3 regions of the Vibrio sp. 2132-1 genome follow, and region 1 is predicted to be linked to each of the others. Evidence: riboswitches for the same ligand, from Rfam matches in the RefSeq annotation. Region 1 holds a riboswitch; each other region holds the start of a gene.
The links. Region 1 has a riboswitch for thiamine pyrophosphate ahead of thiB (thiamine ABC transporter substrate binding subunit). Riboswitches for the same ligand answer to the same signal wherever they lie in the genome.
Positions count from the first base shown of each region.

Region 2: linked by a shared signal. The riboswitch ahead of thiD (bifunctional hydroxymethylpyrimidine kinase/phosphomethylpyrimidine kinase) and the one ahead of thiB (thiamine ABC transporter substrate binding subunit) in region 1 are both predicted to bind thiamine pyrophosphate.
Region 3: linked by a shared signal. The riboswitch ahead of thiC (phosphomethylpyrimidine synthase ThiC) and the one ahead of thiB (thiamine ABC transporter substrate binding subunit) in region 1 are both predicted to bind thiamine pyrophosphate.

Region 1 is NZ_JAWPON010000008.1:3,653-11,550, reverse strand. Features, by position in the region: gene R8N47_RS10515 (alkene reductase) at 1-449, opposite strand, end outside; gene R8N47_RS10510 (LysR family transcriptional regulator) at 542-1,489, shown strand; gene thiQ (thiamine ABC transporter ATP-binding protein) at 1,508-2,212, opposite strand; gene thiP (thiamine/thiamine pyrophosphate ABC transporter permease ThiP) at 2,212-3,798, opposite strand; gene thiB (thiamine ABC transporter substrate binding subunit) at 3,840-4,832, opposite strand; TPP riboswitch at 4,905-5,041, opposite strand; gene R8N47_RS10490 (flavin prenyltransferase UbiX) at 5,079-5,717, opposite strand; gene mpl (UDP-N-acetylmuramate:L-alanyl-gamma-D-glutamyl-meso-diaminopimelate ligase) at 5,723-7,081, opposite strand; gene fbp (class 1 fructose-bisphosphatase) at 7,394-7,898, shown strand, end outside.
Region 2 is NZ_JAWPON010000015.1:118,620-126,517, forward strand. Features, by position in the region: gene tenA (thiaminase II) at 1-96, opposite strand, end outside; gene R8N47_RS17440 (ABC transporter substrate-binding protein) at 151-1,101, opposite strand; gene R8N47_RS17445 (ABC transporter permease) at 1,149-1,949, opposite strand; gene R8N47_RS17450 (ABC transporter ATP-binding protein) at 1,942-2,697, opposite strand; gene thiD (bifunctional hydroxymethylpyrimidine kinase/phosphomethylpyrimidine kinase) at 2,687-3,544, opposite strand; TPP riboswitch at 3,642-3,749, opposite strand; gene R8N47_RS17460 (TldD/PmbA family protein) at 4,061-5,446, shown strand; gene R8N47_RS17465 (TldD/PmbA family protein) at 5,446-6,789, shown strand; gene trmY (tRNA (pseudouridine(54)-N(1))-methyltransferase TrmY) at 6,867-7,466, opposite strand; gene R8N47_RS17475 (DUF3087 domain-containing protein) at 7,625-7,898, shown strand, end outside.
Region 3 is NZ_JAWPON010000026.1:30,010-37,907, forward strand. Features, by position in the region: gene thiH (2-iminoacetate synthase ThiH) at 1-486, opposite strand, end outside; gene R8N47_RS21690 (thiazole synthase) at 521-1,288, opposite strand; gene thiS (sulfur carrier protein ThiS) at 1,294-1,548, opposite strand; gene R8N47_RS21700 (HesA/MoeB/ThiF family protein) at 1,587-2,360, opposite strand; gene R8N47_RS21705 (thiamine phosphate synthase) at 2,347-3,762, opposite strand; gene thiC (phosphomethylpyrimidine synthase ThiC) at 3,762-5,702, opposite strand; TPP riboswitch at 5,866-5,964, opposite strand; gene crcB (fluoride efflux transporter CrcB) at 6,025-6,408, opposite strand; gene R8N47_RS21720 (multicopper oxidase family protein) at 6,532-7,898, opposite strand, start outside.

The DNA of each region.
Region 1 (7,898 bases):
TCCACTTCGAGTGCTCGTGGTACCGTATATGCTTGCTTACCCGAAGGGGTATGAACTAATTCATCACGAATGGCCAATGCGCTCGCCGCTACAGGTGTTTTTCCTTCATTCAGATCAGGATGACAAGCTCGTCCCGCATGCCAAATTTGCAGTACAATCTTACCGCCTCTCTCATGAACCGCATCCGTTACCTTTTTCCAAGCTGCGATTTGCTCTTCGTTGTAAATGCCCGGCTCTGCCATGAAAGCAGACGTACCTTCCATCACCATGGTGCATTCAGCAATGATAAGTCCGGCACTCGCACGTTGAGCGTAGTATTCAACCATAAGGTCATTAGGAATATGGTCTGCGCCAGCACGAGCTCGCGTTAAAGGCGCCATAATGGCACGGTTATCTAATGCTAATTGACCGAGTTCGATAGGAGAAAATAAGTCTACAGCGTTGGACATGGTGTTTACCTCAAATGACAATAACTTGATGGCTAAGGATGAGGTGCCAGACTATAATCAGATTAATATTGAAACAATATGGATAATTGAAAGTGATTGTTCGCAATTTAGAAACAATTGACTTTAGAACGCTTTCTATCTTTGTCACAAGCTGTCGACTACTGAGCTTAACCAAGTGCGCGCTGGAGTTAAACCTACCAAAATCTACTGTTAGCAAAGCCATAACCAAACTCGAACAACACTTTGAAGCCAAACTGCTAGAGCGCACAACCCGAAAGTTAGTGATCACCGAAGCTGGCCAAATGGTTTTAGAGCGTGCTGCAAGCTTAGTTGAGGAATTCCACTCAATTGGCCATGACGTTCAGGAGATGGAACAACAGATCCAAGGCCGGCTGCGTATTTCCGCGCCACCAGCGTTGGATGCGTATATGGCGGAGCACATCTTTTTGCCATTTTTAAAACAATGGGCAAAAGTACAAATTGCGTTAGAAGCATCGAACGATTTTGTTGATCTGTTTTCACACGGCTTTGATATGGCAATTCGAGTCGGTCAGATAGTTGATGATCGATTAATCGCGAAAAAATTAGGCTATACCACTCGAGTCCTGGCTGCTAGCCCTGAGTATTTAGCTGAGTTCGGCGTACCTGAAACGCCAGAAGACCTGACAAAACATAACTGTTTGAGGTATCAATATGTTTCAGAAATAGGACCTTGGACGCTGATCTCACACGATAATACCGTCAATGTTTCAATAACCAGTAACTTCTCAAGTACAACTGTAGAAGCAATATTGAAAGGCGCACTTAAAGGACTAGGCATCGCGAACTTACCTGTGCAGAACATGACGCAAGAGCTAGAAAGTGGCACCTTAGTCAGAGTGTTACCGCAATGGCACACGGTACCAATGCCTATTTATTTAGTGTATCGTCCTGGAGCAAACCGCCCACGGCGTGTACAAGCAATGATTGACCATATCATGAGCTTAAGATCTCAATTTGAATTTGGCCCTCGGCATGGTTTGTGTTGCGGAGAAGCATAACCTAGCAACTATCAGGCACTAGCATGCTGCTCGGATAAATGCCGCAAGCTTCTCACTAGCATGCTGTTCACTCAATGCAGACATATCACCCGCGGCTTCCACTTTACCATCTGCCACAAACACAAAGTGGCTGGCAATCGCTTTGGCATCGCTTAAATGGTGCGTGACCATCAATACAGTTATTCCCCGCTCTGCTGCGAGTTTTTTTACCAAGCTCAGCATCTCTTCACGCAACACCGGATCAAGCGCCGAGAACGGCTCATCCAATAGCCACATGGGATGAGGCTGAACAAAACAACGCGCTAAGGCAACACGTTGACGCTGGCCACCAGAAAGATGCTCTGGCAAACGGTCGAGGTACTCTGCAACACCAACTTGCTGCGCGGCTTGTTCAATCTGACGATTTTGGTCCACCGTAAGCTTTAGCCCTGGGTGTAAGCCCAAACCGATGTTGTCACGCACCGATAAGTGAGCAAACAAATTGTGCTCTTGGAACAACATAGAGAACGGACGCAGATAAGGCTCTTTACGCACAATGGACTCACCATCAACACAAATATCACCACGGTCAGGATGGATGAATCCTGCCACCAACGCCAGCAAGGTTGACTTCCCTGCCCCACTTGGTCCCATCAGCGACACAATCTGTCCTTGCTCAATCGTTAAGTCAAAACGAAACAGTTCACGTTGGTAGGTGTACTGCACATCATCCAACACTAACATTACGCTCTCTCCTTCGTTTTCAATACTTTCTCAATCAAGGCAAAACAGCCCACACTCAACAACAATAAGGTCACCGATACCACCGCAGCCGCGTCCATCTGATAGCTGCCAAGCAGCTGGAATAAATACAGAGGTAAAGTGCGGAACTCTTGTCCACCAAACAGTGCGATGGCACTTAAATCCCCTATTGCAAACATAAAGCTGATCGCAAACGCATGTGCAAACGGCTTGCGTAGCGCCTGCCACTCCACCACTTTAAACCGTTGCCAGCCACGCATGCCTAAGCTGGCACATACATACTGATACTGTTGTTCAATGTGCAGCATTGGCTGCGCTAGCGTTTTGATCACGTAAGGCAAAGCCATCAAACCGTTCACCAAAATCACGACAAAAAATGCCAAGCTAAAAACATCGGTAAATGCGCGCAGTAGTAAGAATAAACCGGTGCTAATCACCAGACCTGGAGTCACCAAAATAACGGTGCCGATTAACTCAATCTGATCGGCTCGCGTGTTTTTGTACTGCAACCGCCAACGGCGACTGGTCAATAGTATGGACACCCCTGCAGCGACCGCAAGCGCGCTAGCGACACAGGCGACTTTGAGGGAGTTCAATAGCGCAGACCAAAAACGCTCATCGGTTAATACTGTCCAAACTTGTTGGTTGATGCCACTCAGTAACACCATCAATAACGGCGGTATTACCAGTAAAAAGGCACCTATGATCCAAAAGCTATCCCAAGCTTTTGACCACCCATGATCCTTCGTTAAATATTGCTGTACCGATGTGCTTCCAGCACTGATAGAAACAGGCCTTGTTAACTTCTGCACTCCAATAGCAAGCAGTCCACATAACAGCATCTGCCACAGCGCCAATAACGCCCCAGCTTGTAAATCAAAATCAAACTTAATCGCTTGGTAAATGGCCAATTCAATGGTGGTGGATTTTGGCCCGCCCCCCAACGCCATTACAGTGGCAAAACTGGTAAAGCACAACATAAACACCAACCCACAAACGTGGGGAAGCTGCTGCCTTAAACGCGGCCATTCTACCCAGCGAAACTTATCCCAATGGCTCATCCCAAGATGCGCGCAAAGCTTATGCTGCTCGGCAGGAATAGACTCCAAGGCTTGCAGAAGCAATCGTGCCGCGTAAGGTAAATTAAAGAACACATGGGCGAGTAAAATGCCGTTCAAACCGTAAATAGAGAATGGCAGTTTAGTGTCGAAACTTTGCAACCACTGCGCCAACAAACCACTGTTGCCATAAATCGCTAACAGCCCAAAAACACCAACCAAAACCGGCAAAACCAGTGTCGATGCAAACAGCTTAAGCAGTAATGATTTACCAATAAATTGGCGACGCGAAAGTGCGTGCGCTACTGGAATGGCAAAGCCAACACTGAGCAATGTGGAAAGAAACGCTTGGTAGAAACTGAACTTGGTGACATGTTGATAGTACGGGTCGCCCCATACCACAGACACATCAAGTGAAGGGGCTTGAACAATCAAAGCACCTAGGGCAGAAATAACAAAGGTCGCGATGATCATCGCGACCCCTAAACCTATTTTTGGAACAGAATTCAAAGGTAAAACCTATCTCATTCAGATGAGGATGGAAACGTCAGCTAAAACGTCAATGCGCTTTGCCATTCGCGAATCCAAGACTTACGCATTTTTGCCACTTCATCAGCACTAAAGCTCAACGACTTGCTTGGAACACTCAAAGTTTCAAAACCTTTAGGTAACTCAACGTCAGTGACTGGGTACATCCAGTTACCCGTTGGCATCGCCGATTGGAACTCATCACTTAAAATGAAACTCATAAATTGATCAGCAAGTTCTGAATTTTTTGCCCCTTTCACTTTAGCGGCTACTTCAACTTGCATGTAGTGGCCTTCAGCAAAATTCGCCGTAGCAAACTTCGAATCGTTTTCCGCAATTAAGTGGTACGCAGGTGAAGTGGTGTAAGAAAGCACTAAATCGGACTCACCATTGAGGAACATAGAATACGCCTCAGACCAACCTTTCGTGACCGTTACGGTTTTGCTCGCTAGCTTCTGCCACGCTTGCGTCACATCGTCGCCATAAATAGATTTCATCCATAGCATTAAGCCTTGGCCCGGCGTTGAAGTCCGCGGATCTTGGTAAATCACTTTCAGATCGTTGCGCGTTTCCACCAGCTCTTTCATGCTTTTCGGCGGATTAGCCAGTTTCTCTTTGTTGTACACAAACGCGAAGTAGCCGTAATCGTACGGTACAAACGTCGTGTCACTCCAACCGTTTGGTAACACTGTGTTAGCCGTATCCACATTGTGCTCGGCAAGCAGATCGGTTTTCTTCGCTTCTGCCATCAGATTGTTATCCAAACCTAATACGATGTCCGCTTTGCTATTACCGCCTTCAAGACGAAGACGATTCAGAATCGACACACCATCGTCCAACGCTACGAAGTTAACGTCACAGCCACATTTTGCTTCAAAAGCTTGCTCGATTTTAGGACCCGGCCCCCAATCTGCGGCAAAAGAGTCGTAGGTATAGATGGTTAATGTGTTTTCAGCGGCAAACGCTGAAGTAGAGGTGATTGCAGCTAGGGCAATCAGATTTAGAGTGGGTTTCACTGCTCGCTCTCCATGAGTATTTCAGAGAAATAAGTTGAGCGGCACAGGGTTTGAGGCGGCTATTAAGGACTTCCAATATCCAGACTCAATTCCTACGCCAGCATTATCTGGTTCAGGTAATACGGGTCCCTAGTTAAACACTTAGGTCTCAGCGCCCCAATGCATTGATTGACTCAATGCTAAATGGGTTTGCTCCCCGATGAGTTGGATGGATTGTAAAGGTATTTGAGTGGTTACACAATCAGCTCACGAGCGCTGGTCATAACCCCAACGAGGCACCAAACCTTGCTCAATACCTAAGTGGTCAAGAATTCTCGCCACCATAAAATCCACTAAGTCTTCAATACTCTTTGGCTGATGATAGAAGCCTGGAGCTGCTGGCATGATGGTGACGCCCATTTGCGACAGTTTGTGCATGTTCTCCAGATGTAGCGTTGAAAATGGTGTTTCGCGAACCACGAGCAACAGCTGCCCGCGCTCTTTCATTACCACATCAGCGGCCCGCTCGATCAAGTTATCTGACATACCATGCGCAATCGCTGCAACGCTTCCCGCAGAACATGGGCAAACCACCATTTGCTTTGGTGCAGCAGAACCAGACGCAACCGGTGAGAACCAGTCATCTTTACCGCAAACGGTGATGTTATCGGGATTGCAGTTCAGGTGCTCTACTAATGCTTGCTGCGCCGCTTCTGGGCCACTTGGTAGCTTAAGATTATGCTCGGTTGCCATCACAACACGAGCCGCCGAAGAAATCAGAACGTAGACATGATAATCCGCCGCAACCAAGCATTCTAAAAGACGAAGGCCGTAGGGAGCACCAGAAGCACCCGTTAATGCCAACGTGATGGCTTTTTTGTGAGAGGGTTGTGTTTTGTTTTGCATATCAATCAGGCTTTTTGTTTTAACTGCTCAAGAAGTTTTCCGTGAATACCACCAAAGCCACCGTTACTCATGACTAGAATTTGGTCACCTGGTCGCGCACGTTCGACGATCTTGGCTACAAAGTTATCTATATCGGCATCGACAAACGCTGGCTGTTTGCATTGGTCGGCAATGTCTTGCACAGACCACTCGATATTATCTGGCTGGAACAAGAAGACTTCATCTGCACTGTGTAGTGACTCTGCAAGTGTGTTGTTGTGTACACCACGCTTCATGGTGGCAGACCGCGGCTCTAACACAGCAAGGATGCGTTTTTCACCTACCTTGTTACGCAAACCACCGACAGTAAGTTCAATTGCCGTTGGGTGATGCGCAAAATCATCGTAAACCGTCACACCTTGTTCTTCACCTTTCAGCTCTAAACGGCGCTTGGTATTGATGAAACGCCCTAATGCCTGGCAAGCAAGATCCGGAGTGACTCCAACATGTCGTGCAGCAGCGATTGCCATCAGCGCATTATCCACATTGTGGTCACCCACCAAATTCCATTCGACGGTACCAACCTTCTCGCCTTGCAACGCAACGTCAAATTTTGAGCCATCAAGCACTAATTTGTGCGCTTGCCAGTCACCATTCTCACCAGAGAACTGTTTTTCAGTCCAGCAGCCACGCTCTAATACATCCGCTAACGCCTGATCTTTTCTCGGCGCTAAGATCAATCCATTGCCCGGTACAGTTCGCACTAAATGATGGAATTGGCGCTTGATCGCTTCTAGATCATCGAAGATATCAGCATGATCAAACTCAAGGTTATTCATGATTAAAGTGCGAGGATGGTAATGCACAAACTTAGAACGCTTATCGAAAAAAGCACTGTCATATTCGTCCGCTTCAACGACAAAAAACATACTTTCACCCAAACGAGCAGACACTCCGAAGTTACCGAGTACCCCACCGACTAAGAAACCCGGTTGATAACCACAATCTTCAAGTATCCAAGCAAGCATGCTCGACGTGGTCGTTTTCCCATGTGTACCCGATACCGCCAATACCCAACGATCATGCAGCAAAAACTCGTTGAGCCACTGCGGGCCAGAGGTGTAACGCATGTTAGTGTTGAGCACATGCTCGACACAAGGGTTGCCACGGCTCATCGCATTACCAATCACCACAAGATCTGGTTGAGGGTCGAGTTGAGACGGGTCAAAGCCTTCAATAATTTCAATACCTTGAGACTCAAGCAGTGTGCTCATTGGCGGATAAACGTTGGCATCAGAACCAGTGACTTTATGTCCTAATTGGCGCGCTAGAATCGCTGCGCCGCCCATAAATGTGCCACAGATACCCAAGATATGAATGTGCATAAACTAAACCTTGTAATGCGTTTTTTAATGCTTTCATTATCGCGATTACCGCCTGAAAAGCGAGTGACTTTAGCCTTCTTCTTGCAGTCCCTTTCACAAATATGACAAGGTTGAACACAGACTGTACAACCTCTTGCTTACTGATGAATCCCTCAAACAAGTCTACAAATAAATTGAGATCTCAAACAGTTACTTCATTACCATTAAAAAGATCTGCGACTTAAACTTACATCCAGCGCAATCGTTTAACATCCATAAAGAGATGCTCACTTGCGCACTACCCCCAATGAAATGAAAATGTAAGGATTAACCATGTCAGGACTGCGCACCCTAGGCGAGTTCATTGTCGAAAAACAAGCGGATTTCCCCCACGCTAGCGGTGATCTATCATCCCTTTTAGCCTCCATTCGTTTAGCTGCAAAAATCGTTAACCGCGAAATCAACGCAGCGGGTCTCGGTGATATCACTGGTGCTGTAGGCACGGAAAATGTCCAAGGTGAAGATCAGCAAAAGCTCGATGTTTACGCGAACGATAAGTTCAAAGCCGCGCTTGAAGCTCGTGATCAAGTGTGTGGCGTTGCCAGTGAAGAAGAAGACGAAGCAGTTGCGTTCAATAAAGAACTCAACCAAAACGCCAAATATGTAGTACTGATGGACCCACTTGATGGTTCTTCTAACATCGATGTGAACGTCTCTGTTGGTACTATCTTCTCGATTTACCGTCGTGTTTCTCCAATCGGTACTCCACCAACTGAAGAAGACTTCCTACAACCTGGTCACAAACAAGTGGCTGCGGGCTACGTAATTTACGGCTCCT
Region 2 (7,898 bases), on a different contig from region 1:
AGCCAGTGTGCCTTTGGCTAATTGCTGCACGAAGGCATGCTCGGTGTATTCTTGCCAATCTTGGCGGCAAGCGTCGATCAAATCTTGGTATTTCATAATGAGTATCTCGTTATCAAAAGACCCTAGGCTTAGATCCTAAGGTCAGTAGAATTAGTCAAAGCTCGGTACGTAATCTTTCGCTTTTGGCAGTGTTTCGATGATGTTTTGTGAATACATGAACTGCGCATAATCATCGTAGCGTTTCAGATCTACTGCGGATGGACGAAGAGCGAAACGAGTTAGCGTGTCGTTCCAAGCGCGTTGGTTAAGCTCGTTGTTGAGGGTGTCTGGTGAATAAGCCACAAACTCTTTCCAAGATTCTTTTGGATGGTTAACGATGTAAGTGGTCGCTTGCTCTAGTGCTTTGTTGAATGCCTTGATGGCTTCTTTGTCGTAGTTTTTTGCATTGGCTACGAAGACTAACTCGTCATACGCTGGCACGCCGTGTTCTTCAGGGAAGAAGGCCTTAGCTTTATAACCTTCTAGTGCCAGTTGGTTGGTTTCGAAGTTACGTAGACCGCCCCAAATCGCATCCACCTTGCCAGACGCAAGAGACGAAGACAGCGCCCAACCTACGTTGATGATTTGTACGTCAGAAAACTTCACGTTTTCTTGCGCTAGCATGGTGCCGATTGTCGCTTCTTCGTTGCCTGCGATCGCAATACCGATCTTCTTGCCTTTTAAGTCGCCAAGGTTTTCATTCTTACCGTTGTCCAACACCATCAACGTGTTGAGTGGCGTAGCAATCAAAGTCGCAGAGCGGATTAGTGGCAAACCAGCCGCGACATCGATGGTTAGGCTTGGTTGGTAAGAAATCGCCATGTCGACTTTACCCGCCGCGACCAACTTAGGTGGCGTGCTTGGATCTGCCGGCTCCTGAATGTTGACCTTCAAACCTTGCTCTTTGAAGTAACCACGCTCTTTGGCAATCACGATAGGACCATGGTTTGGATTGACGAACCAATCCAACATCAGTGTCATCTCTTTTTCAGCGGCAAGAACGTTGGTTGATACCACTGAAGCGAGTAGAGCAGCAGCGCTCATAAGTTTGTTTTTATTCACGGGGTTCTTCCTTTTCTTTCCCAATTTTCTTTGGTTATTTTCTGTAATTATTTGCTTTCCCAAGGGATGGCTTTTTTCAATAACTTATCGGTGATGAAGTAGAGTGAGATAGACAGTACGGCGAGGATAAACAGCGCCGCAAACATCTCGTCAATGATCATGCGAGCGTTGGCTTGGAGCATCAGATAACCCAAGCCTTCGCTTGAACCTACCCACTCACCGACCACTGCTCCAATTGGCGCAATAACGACGGCAACACGAATACCTGAGGCTAAAGTTGGTAGTGCGGCTGGCAATTGAATATGACGAAGTAGCTGCCATTTAAACGCGCCCATGGTCTTGGCAAGGTCGAGGTAACCTGTTGGCGTATTGCGCAAGCCGTCATAGCAACATGTCGTGACGGGGAAAAAGATGATGATCGCCGCCATGACTACTTTTGATGCAATGCCGTAACCCAGCCAAAGCATGAGCACTGGCGCGATGGCGAACACAGGGATCGCTTGGCTAGCAATCAGAATAGGCAATAACCAACGCTTCAGCGGCTCGAACATCAGCATTTGCAATGCGAACAGCAAACCCATCGATAATCCAAGCGCCAAGCCAAATAAGATCTCTTGCGCGGTAACCCAAGTATGTTTGAGCAGGACATCGTAACGAGTGACCAATCTATCCAGCACTTCAATTGGTGAAGGTAAGATGAAGCTTGGCATGTCGAATATCACCACGACCAACTGCCACAATCCCAAGATCACCGCTGTGCTGATAACTAAGCGCAGAGCCGGATGGGTCACGCGTTCTTTTTTACTAATACGTGCCGAAACGGAGTTGTACTGAGTCATATCACTCATAGTCTTTCTCCAATTGATCCAAAATCGCTTGTTGAAGCGCGGCGCACTCTCCATCGAGAACTCGGGGCGGCTTGGAGTCTGGAACGACCAAGTGCTGAGCTTGCGCAGGTGTGCCTTGCAACACATAGAGTTGGTGAGCTAATCGCACCGCTTCTTGTGGGTCGTGGGTAATCAGAACAACCGTCTTATCTTTCAGCAATTCGGCAGACAAGGTTTGCAACTTATGACGAGTAACCGCGTCCAGTGCAGAGAAAGGCTCATCCATCAGAACTAGAGGCTTGTCTTGCATCAGAGTGCGAGCAAGGGCAACACGTTGTCTCATGCCGCCAGAGAGCTGAGCTGGCTTAGCATCCGCGTAATCGGCGAGTCCCACTTGGCTTAGTAAAATCAGTGCACGTTGTCTATTTTTCTCTGGTGCTTGCTCTTGAGAAAATCGAGAACTGAGGCAGACGTTGTCTAACACATTCAACCACGGTAGCAATAAATCCTGCTGAGCCATGTAAGCGATACGGTCATGCAGTGCAGCGCCATCCGTTGTGATGAGTTCGCCATGCCAGTCAACTTGGTCATCCAGCAGGCCAGCTAAGTAACGCAATATTGTGGTTTTCCCGCAGCCACTTCGTCCGAGTAATACCGTCCATTTACCGACGGGAATGGTCATGTTCATTCCTGCTAAAGTCGGTGTTTGGCTATCTTTGTATCGCAGACTAGCATCGGAAAGCTGAATGCCAATCGCGTTAGCGAACATAAGTATGGCCCGCAAAAAAGTGGTTCACAGGGCCATGGCCTTTACCTACATCCAATTCATCAGCGTGTGCGATAGCTTGGCTGATGTACTGCTTACCCAGGTGCACCGCTTTGTGTAGGTTGTTGCCTTGGCCAAGATAAGACGCGATAGCAGAAGACAGCGTGCAGCCTGTGCCATGAGTGTTTTTGGTTGGAAAGCGTTTAGCGCTGATTAACTCGGCACTGTCTTGCATGATAAGCAGATCGTTGCTGTTTTCATTTTCTTCAAGGTGACCGCCTTTGAGCAGAATAGCTTTGGCGCCAAGCGCACGAAGGTCGGTAATCATATCGTTCATTTCAGATTCTGATTGAGGCATTGGCTTACCCGTCAATGCTGCGCCTTCGGGTAGGTTAGGGGTAATGATGTCTGCGAGCGGAATCAATTCTTCTTTTAAAGTGCTGATTGCCGACTGTTCCAGTAATAGATCACCGCTAGTGGCCACCATTACAGGGTCAATCACGAGGTGTTTTGGCTGGTATTGCTTAATTTTGTCTGCAACGACTTTGATGATGTTGGAATCGGCCAGCATGCCCACTTTGACTGCAACGATGTTGAGGTCGGTAAATACTGCATCAAGTTGGCTCTCTACATGGTCGAGAGGAATGGGGAAAATCGCAGAAACGCCTTGGGTATTTTGCGAAGTAATCGCCGTGATTACCGAGCAAGCAAAACTGCCGGTTGCGGACATCGCTTTGATGTCGGCTTGAATACCTGCACCGCCACCACTGTCTGAGCCCGCGATGGTCAATACGATAGGGGTAGGCAAGGCTGGCGTGTGATGTGAATGAGGTTGTGATTGCTGCGTCATGGTCGCTCCTACTACAAGACGTATAGGAACTGACTTTGACCGTTGCAGATAGATCGATTTTTCGATCGCTATCGCTTACCTAAGAGGGGCGACGAAAGGCAAAGTGTGCATAGTTCCCTACGTCAGTGCTAACTGAATCAGGTTCAACGGGTCTCGAATTTCGATCTCAGCCAACACTTGTCGTGTGGCCCCCCGACTATTTCGTTCGGATGATAGCAGGACCATTGCGGAAGGGATACGTTTTTTGAGCGTAATTATAATGAGTATTCAATTATGCGAGGTGAGTGATAAAGTAAGCACCTAAATGGTTTGCTGTGTGGAATTTACTAGTGCAACGCTCTGGTGAATGAGCAGAACCTGAAATATTTAATAAATAATCGTGGTCTCGTTAAGCAAGGATTAGCACAAAACAAGGTTAAAAAACTGTTAAAATTTAACGTGTTGCCAATTTAACTTTGTTGAACTTTTTCACAGTTAATTAGGAAGGCTAAGACGATCATCGAGCAAGGAGACTTCATGCTTAATTCTGTAACAGCGAAGTCAGTGATCGATCATGCACTCTTTTTGGGGGCTGATTTCGCTGAACTATTCGTTGAACATCACCAAACCAACACTGTCCAGATCTCATCTGGTGAAGTGGATAAGGTTAACTCGGGTATCGATTTTGGTATCGGTATTCGTCTTTTTTTCGGTCATAAGGTGCTTTACGGTTACACCAACAGCACAGATGAAGCCGAACTAAAGCGCGTAACCTCGCTGCTTGCTGCAAAAGACAAGCGTGAGCAAATCGCGTCAGCGGGTTCTTTGAATTTGAACCGCTACCCAATCCAACATGGTTGCCGCATGTCGCTAAGTAAGGATGCTAACCTAGATTCAAAAATCGCGTTTCTATTGAAAGTTGACCAAGCCGCACGTGCTGAGAGTGAGCATATCAGCCAGTTTATTGGCAGCGTTCTTCAGCGCGAGCAACAAGTGTCTATCTTCAACTCAGAAGGTCTACACGTTGACGATACTCGCCACTACATTCGTGTTGCTGGTAACACTGTCGCGCAAAAAGGTAATGAGCAGTCTTCTGGTATGGAAGGTCCTGGCGCTCTTGCTGGTTGGGAATTCAGTGAACAGCTTGATGCCAAAGAGCTAGGTCAAACTATCGCGCAGCAAGCGTTAGTAAAACTTGGCGCGGATGCTTGTCCATCGGGTGAAATGCCGGTGGTGATTGGTAACGGCTTTGGCGGCGTTATCTTCCATGAAGCATGTGGTCACTTGCTAGAAACCACTTCAGTTGCGAAGAAAGCATCAGTCTTCCACGACAAGATGGGCGAAATGGTTGCTCACACCGCAGTGAATGCAGTCGATGATGGCACCATGACCAACGAATGGGGCTCGATTCACATTGATGATGAAGGTATGAAGACTCAGCGCACTCAACTGATCAAAGACGGTAAGCTAACCAGCTTCATGGTCGATAAAATGGGTGGCATGAAGACAGGTTATGAGCCTACGGGTTCTGGTCGTCGTCAAAACTACAAGTTCGCACCAACCTCGCGCATGCGTAACACCTTTATCGAAGAGGGCGAGCATTCACTTAATGACATGCTGGCAGGCATCGAACGTGGTATCTATGCGAAGAAGATGGGCGGTGGCTCTGTTCAACCGGGTACGGGGGAGTTTAACTTTGCTGTTCGTGAAGCCTACCTCATTGAAAATGGCAAAATCACCAAGCCTCTGAAAACAGCAACGCTGATCAGCACGGGTCCAAAAGTGTTGAAAGAAATCAGCATGGTCGGCAAAGACATGGCGCTTGCGCCGGGCATGTGTGGTTCCGTGAGTGGTTCAGTACCAACAACTGTCGGTCAGCCAACGCTGAAAGTAGATAACATTCTGGTAGGAGGCGGTAACTAATGAGCCAAGAACAACACATTCTTAATGCGGTTGATTACGTCCTATCAGAAGCAAAACGCCAAGGTGCAGAAGCGGACGTCATTGTAAACCGTAACAGTAGCTTTTCTTTGAAAGCGAACCAAGGAAAGCTGGATGAGTACAAAGTAAGCTCAAGCCAAGTGCTGGGTGTTCGTGTTGTGAAAGATGCGCGTGTTGCAACGAGCTATTCTGAGTCATTAGAACAACCAAGCTTAGATTTGATGCTGACTAATGCACTGCAAAGCGCTCGTTTTTCCAAGCAAGATGAACATCAGACCATTAGTTGTGTGAACAGCCAAATCACGACTGACGTGGCTGAGATTGCTCAAGAAGACACAACTTCGGTTGATGAAAAAATTGAACTGTCTCTCGCACTTGAGCAAGGCGTAGTGGCTCTGCCTCACGCTTCTAGCGCACCTTACAATGGTTACAGCGATGGCGAAACACAACTGATCATTGCCAATACTCAAGGCACATTGTGTCAACACTTCGAGCGCTCGTTCACTTGTTACGCGTATACCTTGTTTGAAAAAGACGGCAAACAGTCAATGGCGGGTAGAATGTCACTTGGTCGCCGTTTTGATGAGTTGAATCCAGCTTACTGTATAGAAGGTGGCTACAACCTTGCTCGTGATCTTCTGGAAGGCGCTCCGGTTGCGACAGGTAACTACCCTGCTATTTTCCACATCAATGCGCTAGCAAGTTTATTCGGTGCTTTCGGCAGTGCTTTCTCTGGCGTAAGCGCGATGAAAGGCATTACGCCACTGGGTGACAAGCTTGGTCAACGTGTTGCGAGTGATTTAATTACCTTTACTGATACGGCTTACATGCCAAATGGTATGGCAATCGCGAGTTTTGATAGTGAAGGCTTCGCTACTCAAGATAATGTCATGATTGCTAATGGTGAGTTGAAAACCTTGCTACACAACAGCCAGACCGCAAGTTACTTGGGCGCAGTCTCGACAGCAAGTGCCGCTCGCGGTGCAAAATCGAGCCTAGACGTATCAGCGAATCACAAAGTGATTGCGACGGGTAACAGCAGTGCGTCAGAAGTAAAAGCGGGTGAGTACCTAGAGTTAGTCGAACTTCAAGGTGTCCATTCTGGTGCGGATGCAGTGAGTGGTGATTTCTCATTTGGCGCGAGTGGTTTCTTGTGCCGTGATGGTAAGCGCATTCAACCAGTTCGTGGGATCACGGTAGCGGGTAACTTCTACAATATGCTGCAAGAAGTTGAGGCAGTAGGTGATACTCAGCTAATTAACGATAGCCGAACTTTCTTCTCGCCAGACGTTCGTTTTGCTCGTTTGAGCATTGGTGGTAAGTAAACTTAGCATTACTATAGAAACAAAAAGAGGACTCAATAGAGTCCTCTTTCATTATCTAGCAACGTGTGCGCGAATAACTAGAATTCGCGTATGTCCAACTCATTGTGGATCAATACTACACACTGAGAAGCGAAAAGCATCTTAGGACCTAAGCTGATCTTCTCTGTGCCAAGGCGCTTTAAGCTGTTGAACGACTTCTTCGGCATCGGAATGTGATCGGTTAGTAAGAAACATGGATTTTCACCAATTTCTGCGTCACGAACAAATTCGCCTTTCTTGTCCAACATATAAAGTTGGTGGTCTTCCGCCAGTTCTTGCACCAAGCGTTCAAAGCTCACTGTACGAACCGTAATACCGGGTTCAACTTCACGAAGCTGCTCTTTACCCATACCAACCGAAGCATCCAAAGCGCGAGCCACTGCTGCAATCAAGGTTGACTCATGGAAGCCGCCAATGTTGGTGATGTCGTTGGAGCGAATAGTAATGGTGCGTGAGAAGTCTTTTGTGCTTTCCAAAACCAAGTGAACAACCACATCTTCACGGTGTGATTGAGCAACGAACATAGTGTTCATCATGGTATGAGCAAGAATCTCTGTATGCGCTTCATTACCAACACCTTCTAACAGTGCTTTGCTGGTGGTTGGCGCCGCGCGAGCTCGTAAAACAAAAGAGCGCATGAATTTAGCCTCTATATAGGAAGAGTGAATGCGCGGAAGTATATACCCAAGCAGGGAAGGGATGCGAGTTTAATAGCAAATGTGAACTTACTTACAAAGCTTCGATTGTCGTGCGGAGTGCGCTGGTTAAAATAGAGGGAACCTGTTAGGAGCGGTATATGGAAATCAAACAGATAAATAAAGACATTTATAAAAAGAAAGTAAGCCTTGTGATTGGCGGTTTTGTTGCGTTGCTCGCCATCTCTTCTCTTGCCTTTAGTACCTTGCTGATTGTTTTGTTTGGCAACACTGAAGTCGTACCAGAACAATCAACGGGCAATTTCCATTGGAATTTGATTGGTGTCGTTCTCGCAGTTGCAACTTCCCTCTCTTTATTGAATCAAATTAAAACTCGACCATACATGGAAGAAGTGCTGTACGTTTGGAAACTCA
Region 3 (7,898 bases), on a different contig from region 1:
ATCAAGTGGCTGTACTTCCATCGCCAAATAGTTAAAGCGCTTCTTAATCATAGGCACCATTTCGCGGAAGTATTTCATACCCACTTTAGTTTCGTGCTCGCCAGTCACCAGCAATACGCTATCAAACTTCATGCGTTTAATGGCTTCAACTTCTGCAGCCACTTCGTCCCTATTCAAAGTACGACGCTTGATTCTGTTCTCCATAGAAAAGCCACAATAAGTACAAGCATTGGCGCACAAGTTAGAAAGGTACAGTGGAATGTAAAGCGACATGGTATTACCAAAACGCTTGCGAGTTGCCGAGTATGACAGCTGCGCCATTTGCTCTAAGTACGCTTCAGCCGCTGGTGAAATTAGCGCTTTAAAGTCTTCCAAATCACGCTTGGGTTTATTCAATGCTCGCTCGACATCTTGTGCCGTTTTCGCGTAGATCGACATCGAGATGTCATCCCAATTAAGCTGCTTAAATTGTTCAACGAAGCTCATGTTTTCCTCGCTTAATAGCTAAACCAATCTAGGACTAAAGCTCATCTAGGAATGACGTCAGTGGACTCGACGCAACCGCATGAGAAACCTTACCGGCAAGTCCAGCTTCATAAGCCATACGCCCGGACTCTACTGCCAACTTAAATGCCTTCGCCATCGCAACGGGATCGCTCGAAGCTGCAATCGCTGTATTGACGAGCACGGCATCCGCGCCCATTTCCATCGCACGCGCGGCATGTGAAGGAGCACCAATACCCGCATCAACAACGACAGGAACATTAGCTTGGTCGATGATGATCTCTAGGAAATCGTGAGAAACTATCCCTTTGTTAGAACCGATCGGCGCACCTAATGGCATGACTGCAGCACAGCCTACTTCTTCCAATCGTTTACACAGAACCGGGTCAGCATGACAATAAGGAAGGACAATGAAGCCTTCACGAACCAGCTGTTCAGCAGCTGCAAGTGTTTCAATTGGATCGGGCATCAAGTACTTCGGGTCTGGATGAATTTCTAGTTTTAACCAGTTAGTACCCAACGCTTCTCTCGCCAATTGTGCTGCAAACACAGCATCTTTAGCATTCTTTGCACCTGAGGTGTTCGGCAATAAGTTCACACCCGCTTGTACTAACGGTAGCAAAATATCGTCTTGTTGGTCGTTCACATCCACACGCTTCAACGCCATGGTCGCAAGTTGAGAACCCGATACTTGAATCGCTTCTGCCATTAATCGGCTGTTGGCAAACTTCCCTGTTCCCGTGAACAGTCTTGATTCGAATTGTTTATCACCAATTTTAAGCATCGACTTTAACCCCCTGCGATCGCTTGAAACAAAGAGATGCTATCTCCCTGTGAAAGAACTGTGCTAGCCCACTCACTGCACGGCACAACATTGTTATTAATTGCAAAAACACAGCCAATTTCAGGCAGCGCAAATTGACTAATGATTTGCTGTAGATTCGACTCACTGGCAACTTGATGTGACTGGTCATTGATGACAATAGTGATCACATCTAAGTCAGCAGCGGTCATTTGTGTTGTTTGTTGTTCTGATAACGTCATTGCTTCCAACTCTCTTAATTCTGCCTATTACTCGTAAGCTAAATCTGAGCACACACTTGGCACTGTTTGTCTTTGCTTATCGCCATGGTTTGCCATTGCAGTTTCAACCCATCAAACAGATGCAACTTGGCAGCCTCGACATGAAACTTTCCCGTCGCCAGTTTTTGAATTGCCGCTATCGCTTGGTAGTTGCCAAGTGTGCCCACCACCGGACCGACGACACCACTCTCACTGCACTTTTGCGTTTGCGGTAATTCGTCGAACGGATACAAACAGCGGTAACAGGCTGTACTCTCTGCTTCTTGTTCAATCTGCGTTTGATAATCAAAGACAGCGAATTGCCCTTGCCAACCAATTGCCGCCGCCGAGATGAGCGGCGTATTTTGCTCGAAACAAACTTGGTTAATGAGCTGACGCGTTGGCATGTTATCGGTGCAGTCGAGCACCACATCCGCTAGTATCACCTCAAGCTGAAGCTGTGCTTTGTCTAATCGCTTATTGAGGGCACGAATTTGAACCATAGAATTAAGGTCAGTCAGTTGCTTTACAGTCGCTTTTGTTTTCGCAACTTGTAGGTCTTGTTCACGATAAATGATCTGACGTTGTAGGTTACTGCTATCAACTTCATCGTCATCGACCACTACCAATTTACCAACACCCGCTGATGCCAAGTACAAACTCGCTGCGCTCCCTAACCCACCACAACCGATGATCAGCACATGCGATTTGCTCAAACGCTTTTGCCCAATTTCGGCAATTTCAGGCAGAGCGACTTGGCGCTGATAGCGAAGGAACTGCTTATCCGTGAGCATGCTCGCCTCTCTTGGTATCCGCCAACTCACTATTCTGATCAGTGAACGTTAGCTGTCTTTCCTTCATCAGTTGTGCGAAGAACTCGATGACCGATTGAGGTGATTCTGCCAACGTAATAGCACGCACTACTGCTAAGCTAGAAACACCTGTTTGCCAAACTTGGTCAGCATTAGATTGGTCAATGCCACCAATCGCGACCGTCGGAAAGCCAAGCACATAGTCACTACCTGCTTTGTCTTTTGCGGGACGGAAAACCAACTCTGTGTTTCCGTAAGGAATGCTATCAATCAGCTTTTGATAAAGAGACAAGCGCACCAAACCTTGTGGTTTCGATGGCATCTGTTTTGTGGTGGTTGGGAAAATATGCCCTAGCGCGATGTAACTAGGATGAATTTGTACGATGCGCAGTAGCTCATAATAACCATGAGTAGAAAGACCAAGACAAATGCCGGCTTTAGTTAGCTGAGCCAAATTCGATTCTTCTATGTCTTCTTGTCCTAGGTGAACACCATAAGCGCCATGCTTGATTGCCAACTGCCAATAGTCATTGATGAACACTTGTGCTTGATACTGACGACCTAGCTCAATTGCTCGAATGATCTGTTGTTCTAAATCGGCTTGTTGTGGGTTCTTTATTCGCAGTTGAATAGTGTTGATGCCTAGTGGCAGTAGACGCTCAATCCAAGCAACATCATCAACGACTGGATAGAGCCCTAGACTTTGCTTAGTTAGAGTTGGAAAGCTAACGCTCTCACCTTGTGCAGACCAACCAACTTGAATACCTAGTCGGTTATCCTCCAGTACAGGTGTGGGGAAATCATCAAATTGGTCAGCCCACTGAGTAGGTCGTCCCTCATCAAGGTTGTCACTCAACAGTGTTTCACGTGAAACATTCGCTTGTTGAGTTAGCATTCCTCGAGCAAGTGTTAACGCATCTTCGATAGGAAAATCGAGTACTGTCAGCGTTACTGTCCAAGCAAGGTGATGTTCGGGATCGAACATTGCGTTGAGTTTGGACTTAACAGAAAGCGCTCTCACTTCGTCGTTGATTGGGTGACGCCAGATATCAAGCTGAAGCACTTTCTCCTTTTCATCGGAAACCTGCGTATCAGCAATGCCAATATAAATCGCTTTCGACGGTTGCTTAGCACACGCTTCTACCGACAAAGCAGAACGGTAATAGAGAGTAAATGAACACTCAGGCTCAAAGTTATGTCCACCAATAAGGTCAGTCGTTATATGTGTAATCTGTTGGTCGCGAACAAGCTGAATAGATTGAGTTGGGCTCACACCCAACTCAATGTCTTCGATGCTAAAACCCTGTTCTTTCGCCAACAACAAACATTGCTGAACTAAACCTGTCAGTTCAATCAATGATGACGGAATAAGGATTTTGCTCATTAGTCACTTACCTCGGCATGTGCTGCTGGGTGGTATAGCTCGGAGCCTGACTCTCTAAATTCTTGCGATTTCTGACGCATCCCCTCAAGAGGATCATCCAGCATTTTGATCGAGATAGCTTGGTCCGCAGCAACTTGCTCAGTGTCTTTCGCATATTCTCGAACCTCTTGCGAAATCTTCATCGAGCAGAACTTTGGTCCGCACATCGAACAGAAGTGAGCGACTTTTCCAGACTCTTGAGGCAAGGTTTCATCATGGAAAGCACGCGCGGTATCTGGGTCGAGCGACAAGTTGAATTGGTCTTCCCAACGGAACTCGAAGCGAGCTTTAGAAAGCGCGTTATCACGAACTTGTGCACCAGGGTGTCCCTTCGCTAAATCAGCGGCGTGCGCAGCAAGCTTGTAAGTGATCATGCCTACTTTCACGTCTTCTTTGTTTGGTAAACCGAGGTGCTCTTTCGGAGTTACGTAGCAAAGCATTGCACAGCCATACCAACCAATCATGGCAGCGCCGATGCCTGAAGTAATATGGTCGTAACCAGGAGCGACGTCTGTCGTCAATGGACCAAGGGTATAGAAAGGAGCCTCATGACAGTGCTCTAACTGCTCTTCCATGTTCTCTTTGATCATATGCATTGGAACATGACCAGGACCTTCGATAATTACTTGTACGTCGTATTCCCACGCAATCTTGGTTAACTCACCAAGGGTACGAAGCTCTGCAAATTGCGCTTCGTCGTTAGCATCGGCCACCGAGCCAGGACGCAGACCATCACCGAGAGAAAGTGCCACATCATACTTAGCACAGATTTCACAGATCTCTCGGAAGTGGGTATATAAGAAGCTTTCTTGGTGATGCGCTAAACACCATTTCGCAATGATAGAACCACCACGAGAGACGATACCAGTAACGCGTTTTGCAGTCATTGGCACATAACGAAGTAGTAAACCGGCATGGATAGTAAAGTAGTCAACGCCCTGCTCTGCTTGCTCAATCAGGGTATCGCGCATCACTTCCCAGTTAAGGTTTTCAGCAACACCATTCACTTTCTCAAGCGCTTGGTACATTGGCACGGTACCGATCGGAACCGGACTGTTACGTAGAATCCACTCGCGAGTTTCGTGGATGTTACGTCCAGTAGAAAGATCCATTACGGTATCTCCACCCCAACGCGTTGCCCATACTAACTTTTCTACTTCTTCCTCAATCGAAGAAGTGACCGATGAGTTACCGATGTTGGCGTTCACTTTGACCAAAAAGTTACGTCCAATGATCATTGGTTCGGATTCTGGGTGGTTAATATTTGAAGGGATAATAGCGCGACCTTCGGCGACTTCTTTACGCACGAATTCGGCGGTAATATCTTTTGGTAGGTTCGCTCCGAAGCTTTGACCCGGATGCTGTTGATTCAGCACTTCATCGCGATACTTGGCACGCCCCATGTTTTCACGCAGCGCGATATATTCCATTTCTGGGGTAATAATACCTTTGCGAGCATAGTGCAATTGAGTCACACAATGGCCATCTTTGGCACGTCGAATACGTGGTAGATTACCGTAACGAAGACCGTCTAGTGTTTCGTCTTCTAAGCGTTCTTTGGTGTACACCGAGCTTACTTCATCAAGTAGCTCAGTATCGGCGCGCTCTTCAATCCACCCTTCTCTCAGCTTAGGTAAGCCGTTATAGAGGTCTATGGTGTGCTCTGGATCTGTGTATACACCCGACGTATCGTAAACGCGTACTGGCTCATTAGGTTCGAATATAGGCGCTTCTTTTGTGCCTCCAATAAGGCTATCAGCGAGTGATATTTCACGCATTGGCACACGAATATCTGGACGTGAGCCTTCTACGTAGACTTTGCTTGAATTGGGGTACGGTTGTACCGAGAGTGTATCAATGAACTGTTTTGCTTCCAGTCTCGCTTGTTTGCGACTCGACATAGCATTTTTCCTTGCTTTGTTATACTAGATAAAAAGTAATTGGATAAAAATGCTTGGCGGATAGATGCGACAAGAGGAGTCAAATTAAGGCTAGTTAAAGCTTACGATATTTGCCTGTAACAACATTCGACTTTTGATAGATCAACCAGAAAGAACTCCGGTGTGAATATCTTCTCTTGTTCCCTTCGCAGATTCTAATCTGATCAGGTTCAACGGATCCCGAATTAACGGTCTCAGCCTTATGGCACTCCGACAAGTGATGTCAGTATATAAAAACGGCTTGGTGAAACCAAGCCGACCTGTTCAATTTTTAACTACTTTGCTAGCTGCGCATCAATAATTGAAAGCCTATCCACGCCGCTGAAATACTTAACACGACATTCAACAATACGTTCAACCCCATCTTAAAGAAAGCGCCCTGCTGCATAAGCAAAACATTATCCATCGAGAAGGTGGAAAACGTCGTTAGTGCGCCTAAAAAACCCAAGCCAATCACTTGTCGCCAAGGTTCCGTTGCCAAAAGTTCATTATCGAAAGCTGCTATCAATAAGCCCATCATAAATGAGCCAACAACGTTAACGGTTAACGTACCATATGGAAAACCACGCCCCAATAAAATGACACAAAGTTCAGAAATTAAGTAACGAGAACATGCACCAAATGCACCACCCAATGCAATAAAACCCAAAACGGATAGTTGTCCCATAATTCCCCCAGAAAAGTTAATGGAGACATTGTAATCAAATTTACGGCAATAGTGATTATACAATCTTAGAATTCAGCAAATTATAGCGCTTAAAACTTATCAAGATTTAAAAAGTTACAGGAGTCACTTTACTTCAATATAACCCATCAACCCCGTCTTCATGTGTTCGATCACATGACAATGGTACATCCAACGTCCAGGGTTATCTGCAACAAATGCCGCTTTCGCACTGCCGTTTTTTCCAAGCAAGACCGTATCGGTATGAAACGGTTCGTCGAGTTTTTTTCCATCTAACTCAAGAACCGTAAATGTGTGTCCATGAAGGTGAATAGGATGATGATATTGGGTGACGTTCTTTAGGTTGAAGATATAGGTTTTTCCCATCTCCAATGTTGAAAGGGGCGCTGGAATATTATCTTTGCTCATTCCCTCCCAAGCCCGTTTGTTCATCAGCCAGAATTTAGGTATCGCTTTGCCCGATTTATCAGCAGGAGTGATCGCCCCCTCCCACTCAAACACATAATCGATTTGCTCTGCATTTTTCAAATCGAGAGCTGGCACAGGGTTGAGAGGTAATAAAGGCAGTTTCTGGTTGTTCGACAGGTCAGACTCAACAACGTCAAACTCGCACAAAAGGAATGGGAAGCGTCCTTTCATTTGACGCACATAAACACGTTTTCCAGCCTTTGGAGCAATCAATCCGATATCTAACCTCATTCCCGGACCAATTTTGTGCTGAGTGAGCTTATAAGGCGTTTTAACAGGGTTACCATCAATAGCAATAACCCAAGCCTCTGCGCCTTCTATAGCGATCGGGTAAGTAATGGTGTTATCGACATTAGCAATTCTTAATCGTGTGGTAGCATTCTGCTTCAGCGTATAAACAGGTTCATGCACACCATTGACGCTACTCCACTCTCCGGGAGTCCCCATACGAGCGCTCAAGCGCGGCACCATAAGGTTCTTCCACTGACCTTGTTTGTCTAAGTGCCAATGCTTGAGGACGACTTCATGCTCTTCATCAAACTGAACAGGCTCTGCCTCTTCAACGACAATTAGCCCGACTAAGCCCTTACCAAGCTGCTTCACACTATTCATATGTGGGTGATACCAAAATGTGCCCGCATCTGGTGGTGTAAATTCATAAACGAATGTTTCACCTGGCATGATAGGCTGCTGGCTCAAGAAAGGTACACCATCCATTTCAATAGGGATTCGCAAGCCATGCCAGTGGATTGTAGTCGGCTCTGAAAGCTTGTTAGTAAACCGAATTATAACTTTCTCGCCTTGGCGACAACGAATCACAGGCGCTGGAATCGAACCATTAAATGCGAGTACGTCTGTGTTAAACCCAGGGACTAATTCTGCAGTAGAAGGCTCTGCAGTGATATCGTATATATATTGCCCCTGCTTATTAGTGCTCCTAGATAGAGAACATGCAGGTAGAACGGCAAGCGCGGAGATTGCTAAGGATGATTGAAGAAAGCGTC